2 regions of the Synechococcus sp. Cu2B8-bc1011 genome follow, and region 2 is predicted to be linked to the other one. Evidence: predicted binding sites of a transcription regulator. Region 2 holds the regulator's gene; the other holds the start of a gene.
What was found. The regulator HrcA, encoded in region 2, represses chaperone genes, less so after heat shock. The targets are predictions, from matches to a motif close to TTAGCACTCNNNNNNNNNGAGTGCTAA.
Positions count from the first base shown of each region.

Region 1: a site for HrcA is predicted at 1,440-1,466, ahead of groES (co-chaperone GroES). Genes of this name have one in related genera too.

Region 1 is NZ_CP138915.1:2,573,992-2,577,408, forward strand. It holds gene groL (chaperonin GroEL) at 1-1,007, opposite strand, end outside; gene groES (co-chaperone GroES) at 1,076-1,387, opposite strand; gene atpD (F0F1 ATP synthase subunit beta) at 1,609-3,072, shown strand; gene atpC (ATP synthase F1 subunit epsilon) at 3,144-3,417, shown strand, end outside.
Region 2 is NZ_CP138915.1:272,807-276,223, reverse strand. It holds gene trpB (tryptophan synthase subunit beta) at 1-676, shown strand, start outside; gene SIC18_RS01500 (hypothetical protein) at 855-1,073, opposite strand; gene hrcA (heat-inducible transcriptional repressor HrcA) at 1,083-2,075, opposite strand; gene SIC18_RS01490 (rhodanese-like domain-containing protein) at 2,147-2,497, opposite strand; gene SIC18_RS01485 (DUF3352 domain-containing protein) at 2,546-3,417, shown strand, end outside.

The DNA of each region.
Region 1 (3,417 bases), 300 kb from region 2:
TTGCCTTCGGCAACAATCGTGGTGGTGTCTTTGTTGATGGTGACGCGACGGGCAGTCCCCAACATCTCCAGCTTGGCGTTTTCAAGCTTCAGACCTTGGTCTTCCGTGATCAACTGACCGTTGGTCAGGACCGCCATATCTTCGATCATCGCCTTACGGCGATCACCGAAACCAGGAGCCTTCACTGCTGCCACATTGAGAACTCCGCGCAAGCGGTTCACGACCAAAGTGGCGAGGGCTTCTTTCTCGATGTCCTCAGCAATGATCAAGAGAGGCTTACCAGTTCGAGCAATTTGCTCAAGAACAGGTACCAGATCTTGTACCAAGCCAATCTTCTTGTCGGTTAAGAGGATGTAAGGCTCGTCCAGAACCGCTTCCATCCGCTCAGTGTCTGTCGCGAAATAAGGGGAGATATATCCCTTATCGAAACGCATCCCCTCAGTGACCTCAAGCTCAGTCTCCATGGATTTCCCTTCTTCAAGGGAAATCACACCTTCTTTGCCAACTTTATCCATGGCGTCAGCAATCATCTTGCCAACTTCTTCGTCATTGCCGGCAGAGATTGTGCCAACCTGAGCGATAGCGTTGCTGTCTGCAATCGGCTTTGCATTTTCTTGGATCTTTCCAACCAAGAAATCGGATGCCTTATCAATACCCTTCTTCAGGGTGATTGCATTAGCGCCGGCTGCCACATTGCGCAAGCCTGCTTTCACCATGGCATGAGCCAAAACAGTTGCTGTTGTGGTGCCGTCTCCAGCAGCGTCGTTGGTTTTGGATGCAGCCTGACGTATGAGAGCAACACCGGTGTTTTCGATGTGATCCTCAAGCTCGATCTCTTTAGCGATCGTGACTCCATCATTGATAATCTGAGGAGCACCAAATTTTTTCTCGAGCACCACATTTCGGCCTTTAGGACCGAGGGTTACTGCGACAGCTTCGGCAAGAATGTCAATGCCTTTTTCGAGAGCACGGCGAGCGTTCTCGTTATAGATAATGCGCTTAGCCATAAGAGGCGATTAAAAAGTTTGAGAGGAAAATTCAGGTATTTCTGAGATAAAACTCAGAGGTTTTGCGGTCAGCCCACCACAGCGAGGATGTCTTTCTCAGACAGGAGTACGTACTCGTCGCTACCAAGCTTGATGTCAGTACCGGCGTACTTGCTGTACAGCACCTTGTCGCCAATACCGACTTCAGGTGCCTGACGACTGCCATCGTCATTGGATTTGCCAGGACCAACCTGAACAACTTCGCCCACTTGAGGCTTTTCTTTTGCTGTGTCAGGAAGAAGGATGCCGCCTGCAGTTTTCTCCTCTGATTCAGAGATTTTTACGAAGACGCGGTCTCCAAGAGGCTTAACGGTGGAGACGCTGAGGGAAACAGCTGCCATGAGGATTTGAGAAGCAGGGACAGGGCGCTCGGCGCCACTCAAACGATGCGAGTTAGCACTCGAGGTCGTTGAGTGCCAAAACTAGATCCGTTCATGGGTCATGCACCAGCGCTGAGCTGTGCGGGTGACCGAACAGCCGAAGCAACATCAAGACAGTGTTAAGGTTCTGCCGCTCAGGAAGGGATCGTCCTGTTGCGCATCCCTCTCACTTCTCCTTACTTATGGCCGCTGCTGCTCCTGCCTCTACCGGTTCCAAGGGCGTTGTCCGTCAGGTAATCGGACCGGTTCTGGATGTGGAATTTCCAGCCGGCAAACTCCCGAAAATCCTTAATGCTTTGCGTATTGAGGGCACCAACACTGCTGGCGAAACCATTGGCCTAACCGCCGAAGTTCAGCAACTTCTTGGTGATCACAGAGTCCGTGCGGTTGCCATGAGTGGCACCGATGGCCTTGTGCGCGGAATGGAAGCCTTGGACACGGGTTCACCGATTGCCGTCCCCGTTGGCGAAGCCACATTGGGCCGAATCTTCAATGTGCTCGGCGAGCCCGTTGACGAGCAAGGCCCTGTTAATACCAAAGTCACGTCACCCATTCACCGGGAAGCTCCCAAACTCACTGAACTCGAAACCAAGCCCAAGGTGTTCGAGACAGGCATCAAAGTGATCGATCTCTTGGCGCCTTATCGCCAAGGAGGCAAGATCGGCCTCTTCGGTGGTGCTGGTGTCGGCAAGACCGTGTTGATTCAAGAACTGATCAACAACATCGCTAAAGAACACGGCGGCGTGTCCGTGTTCGGCGGCGTTGGTGAACGCACTCGCGAAGGCAACGACCTCTACGAAGAATTCAAGGAATCCGGCGTTATTAATGCCGACGATCTCTCGAAGTCCAAAGTGGCCCTCTGCTATGGCCAGATGAATGAGCCCCCTGGCGCTCGCATGCGCGTGGGCCTCTCAGCTCTGACCATGGCCGAGCACTTCCGCGATGTGAACAAGCAGGACGTTCTCCTCTTCGTCGACAACATTTTCCGCTTCGTGCAAGCCGGTTCTGAAGTTTCAGCTCTCCTGGGTCGCATGCCTTCAGCTGTGGGCTACCAACCCACCTTGGGAACAGACGTGGGTGCTCTTCAGGAGCGTGTTGCTTCCACTCTGGAAGGATCCATCACCTCAATTCAGGCCGTTTACGTTCCTGCTGACGATTTAACCGATCCGGCACCTGCCACGACCTTCGCTCACCTCGACGCCACAACGGTTCTGAACCGTGCCTTGGCTTCTAAAGGGATCTACCCCGCTGTGGATCCTCTTGATTCCACAAGCACCATGCTTCAGCCAGCAGTGGTGGGTGACGAGCACTACCGCACAGCACGTGCGGTTCAATCGACGCTGCAGCGTTACAAGGAGCTCCAGGACATCATCGCCATTCTTGGTTTGGATGAACTGTCTGAAGACGACCGCCAGACAGTGGATCGTGCTCGCAAAATCGAGAAGTTCCTTTCCCAGCCCTTCTTCGTTGCCGAAATCTTCACCGGCATGCCTGGCAAGTACGTGAAACTGGAAGACACAATTAGTGGCTTCAATCAAATTCTTGCTGGCGATCTTGACAACCTTCCAGAGCAGTCTTTCTATCTGGTCGGCAACATCGACGAAGTAAAAGCCAAAGCCGAGAAGATCGCGGCTGAATCCAAGTGATTGTCATCGGGGCGCTTGCGCCCCGAGCATGACCACCAACTCGCTTTCCCACTCTCCGCAGCCTTCTTTCCATGTCCCTCACCCTCCGCGTTCTGGCACCAGACCAGAGCGTGTTCGATGGTTCGGCCGATGAGGTGATCCTTCCCAGCACCACCGGTCAAGTCGGCATTCTTCCTGGCCACGTCTCCTTACTTGCAGCGCTCGACGTTGGAGTTCTAAGAGTGCGTACCAACAGCAATTGGCAATCCATTGCCCTAATGGGTGGATTCGCTGAAGTTGAGTCCGATGATGTCACCGTTTTGGTGAATTCAGCTGAACTCGGCGTCAACATCGATTCCACATCAG
Region 2 (3,417 bases):
GAGCGAAGCCATCCGCGATTGGGTGACCAATGTGGAAACCACCCACTACATCCTTGGATCTGTGGCCGGCCCGCATCCCTATCCCATGTTGGTGCGTGATTTCCATGCCGTGATTGGTAACGAAGCCAGAGAGCAATGCATGGAAGCCTTTGGGCGGCTCCCTGATGTGTTGTTGGCGTGTGTGGGTGGAGGTTCCAATGCCATGGGTCTGTTCCATCCGTTTGTTGAAGACACTTCTATTCGCCTGATTGGCGTTGAGGCTGCTGGAGATGGAGTGGCAACCGGACGACATGCCGCCACGATTACTGAGGGCCGAGTGGGTGTGCTGCACGGGGCGATGAGCCTGCTGCTTCAAGATCAGGACGGCCAGGTGCAGGAAGCGCATTCCATCAGCGCTGGTCTTGATTACCCCGGTGTGGGGCCAGAGCACAGCTATCTGCGGGAAATCGGCCGCGCTGAATACGGTGCCGTGACCGACGATGAGGCGATCGCAGCTTTACGGCTCGTGAGTGAGTTGGAGGGAATCATTCCAGCGTTGGAAACGGCCCATGCGTTTGCTTGGTTGGAAATGCTGTGCCCAACGCTTCCCAACGGCAGTGAAATTGTGATTAATTGTTCTGGTCGTGGTGATAAAGATGTGAACACCGTGGCAGAAAAACTCGGAAACCAGCTTTAAACACAGTGCTTCACTGATTGTTGAAGTGCCCCAATAAGTTTGGGTATCAGCTTGAATTTTTGGGGCTTTTGATTAATTCTCGTGATCGTTGTCTTAGATATTTTCTGGTTCAATTTCCTCGAAGAGACAATCTCGATGTGATTCGTTCTCGAGCATTGCTTCGGTTCACGAGTACTCCTCACCTTCGCAACGAAGCACCTGATGCCGCGGTTCGCTGCAAAGCGGCTGTGCTGACAGAGCCGAGATCATGGGTCCGTAAGGCTTTCAATCTGCTGGCAAGTACATCGTTCCCATAGGCGTCGTTCTGATTCGCTACGGCAATGCTCACGAAGCCTTCGTTGACGAGGTGATTGACGATGGGTCGGGCTTCTTCCCCATCGCTTGCACGGACGAGCAAAACCCCATGTCAGTTCAGGAGATAGTCGAGACGATGTGCTGCACTCTTCACTGCAGCAAGTGCTGTGGCATAGGCCATCCGCATCGGACCCACAAGTGCCACGTGCCCGACTCCATCAGTGGCGCTCGTGTAAGTGGCTTGGACCACTGAGCATTGGTGAAGAGCTTGTTCGGGATGTTCTTGGCCAATCCAGACGCCGCAGCCAGGACCGGGAGCGGAGAGGGTCAGGGCTGCGGGACTTTGATCCATTAGTTCTAGAAGTGGTCTGACCTTGGCGCTTTGGCTGAATTCGGGCTCCGCGACGAGACGAGACACTCCGTGAAATAAGGCCTTGGTCTCTTGAGTCGTCTCCAAGGTCTGATGGCTGTCGATGGCATCCCGGAGGGCCCTGCCGCAGGCCTGCAGTTCTCTTGGAAGTGCATTCCAATTCAAACTGCCGTTGCTGTCGAGCTGCCGGCGCGCCCACTGATCCATCGCTTCGATTTGATGTTCACTGCCGTGGGGCAGCCGCAGATTGAGGTGACTGGCTTGGCTGGAATTTTTCACCAACATCACTAGCAAGCGCTCTTCGCTACGAACCAGTCGGATGGCTTCCAGTGCCGGTTGTCTCTGGGTGGGATGAGTGATCAGGCTCATCAGTCCCGTGAAGTCGGTGAGCCTCCTGGCCATGTTTTGGAGCAGGTCATCAAGAGCTGCCCAGCGAAGGCTGAGTTGGGTGAGCTCCTGATCGAGATGTTGGGCGATTGCTCCGGGCCTAGGGAGCAAGCAATCCACGTAATGCCGGTATCCACTTGGGCTCGGAACTCGTCCCGCAGATGTGTGTGGTTGGGTCAGAAGACCCCGTTGCTCTAGGGCCCCCATGGCTGAACGCACGGTGGCAGCACTGGCTTGCAGATCGAACCTTTGAACCAGGGTGCGGCTTCCCACTGGCTCAATGGTGTCGACGTAGTGGTGCACCGTGGCCCTGAGTACCTCCTGTTGTCGGCGGGGCAGCGGCTGCACAGGCACACAATCAGCATCGAGATCGTACGGAGGTTTCCGCTCGGATTGGTCCCGTTGTCATGAACCGCTGCTCAGTAGCGGGGAACGTTGGGGTCAACCTCCACACTCCAGGCATGAATGCCACCTTCCAAGTTCCAAACGTCGTACCCCTGTCCTTGCTCTAAGAGCCAGCAACCAAAGTTCCTGCTGCGGATCCCGGCGTGACAAATCACCACGATGGGCTTGCTGGTCGTCAGCCTTGTGGTCAGCTCGGAGAGCCACAGATTGGATTCGCTCAGCGGTAAATGTTCCACCTGTCCGGGGAAGGGAGCGATTTCCACTTCGGAATGCTCACGAACATCCACGAGCTGAAGGGAGGTGCCGCTCGACAGCCACTCTTGAAGGCCTCTGGCGCTGATGGATTGGGGTGAAGAGGATGTCATGGGATTCATCATGAATAAAGATGAGGTCATACCCACGCCTGCTGCGTCATGAAGGCGCGTTCCTTCCTATTAGCTATCGCTGCAGCGGTGGTGTTGCTGCTAACCACCGCATTGGGCTTGTGGTGGGTGATGGCAGAGCAGAGTCCCCTCAAACTTGTCGGGCAACCCCTCGTGTTGCCACGAGCCGCTCGGTTTGTACCTAGAGACGCATCGCTCAGTTTGCATTGGCTCGCTGATCCTGTACGCATGCCTGCGTATGCCCAGGCGGTGGCACCCGTCTCACGCCGACGCCAAGCGCGTGACAGCACGCAGCAATTGCGGGATGGAGCCTTTGCCCTTGCGGGTTTGGATTTTGTGGGGGAACTCGCGGATTGGATCGGTCCCCAGGTCAGCCTGTCTTTGATTGCTCCGGTCTCCGATGCACCGGCGGGTTGGGTGCTTGCCCTCACCAGCCTTGATCAAGACGGTGCCAAGCGTTTTCTCCAACGCTTTTGGCAAACCCGCAGTTTGGCTGGAACCGATCTGCAAATCAGTCGCTATCGCGGTATTGGTGTGATCAGCGGCCGCGGAGCGCTGCTTGGTCGAGAGCCACAACCCATCGCTACCGCCTTGATCGACGATGACCTGCTTCTAATCGCCTCCAGCCGTGGTGTGCTGGAGCAGTCCCTGGATGTATCTCAGCTGGATGCTCTGCACCAACTTGGAGACGAAGCTCTTGTCGCGGATTTGCAGGAGCTCGGGCGTGGTGCGGCTCTGCTAACCGCCGATCCCGTTGCGATGGCGAGGTGGCTAGGGATGCCTCGCTCAATCTCTGATCACGATGACCTTGTTGGCCTAGTGGCAGCACTGGAACCCAAAGGGACGGCCCTCAATCTGGATGCTGTCTTGCGTTTTCAACAGCCGCTTGGGAGCTCAGGGAA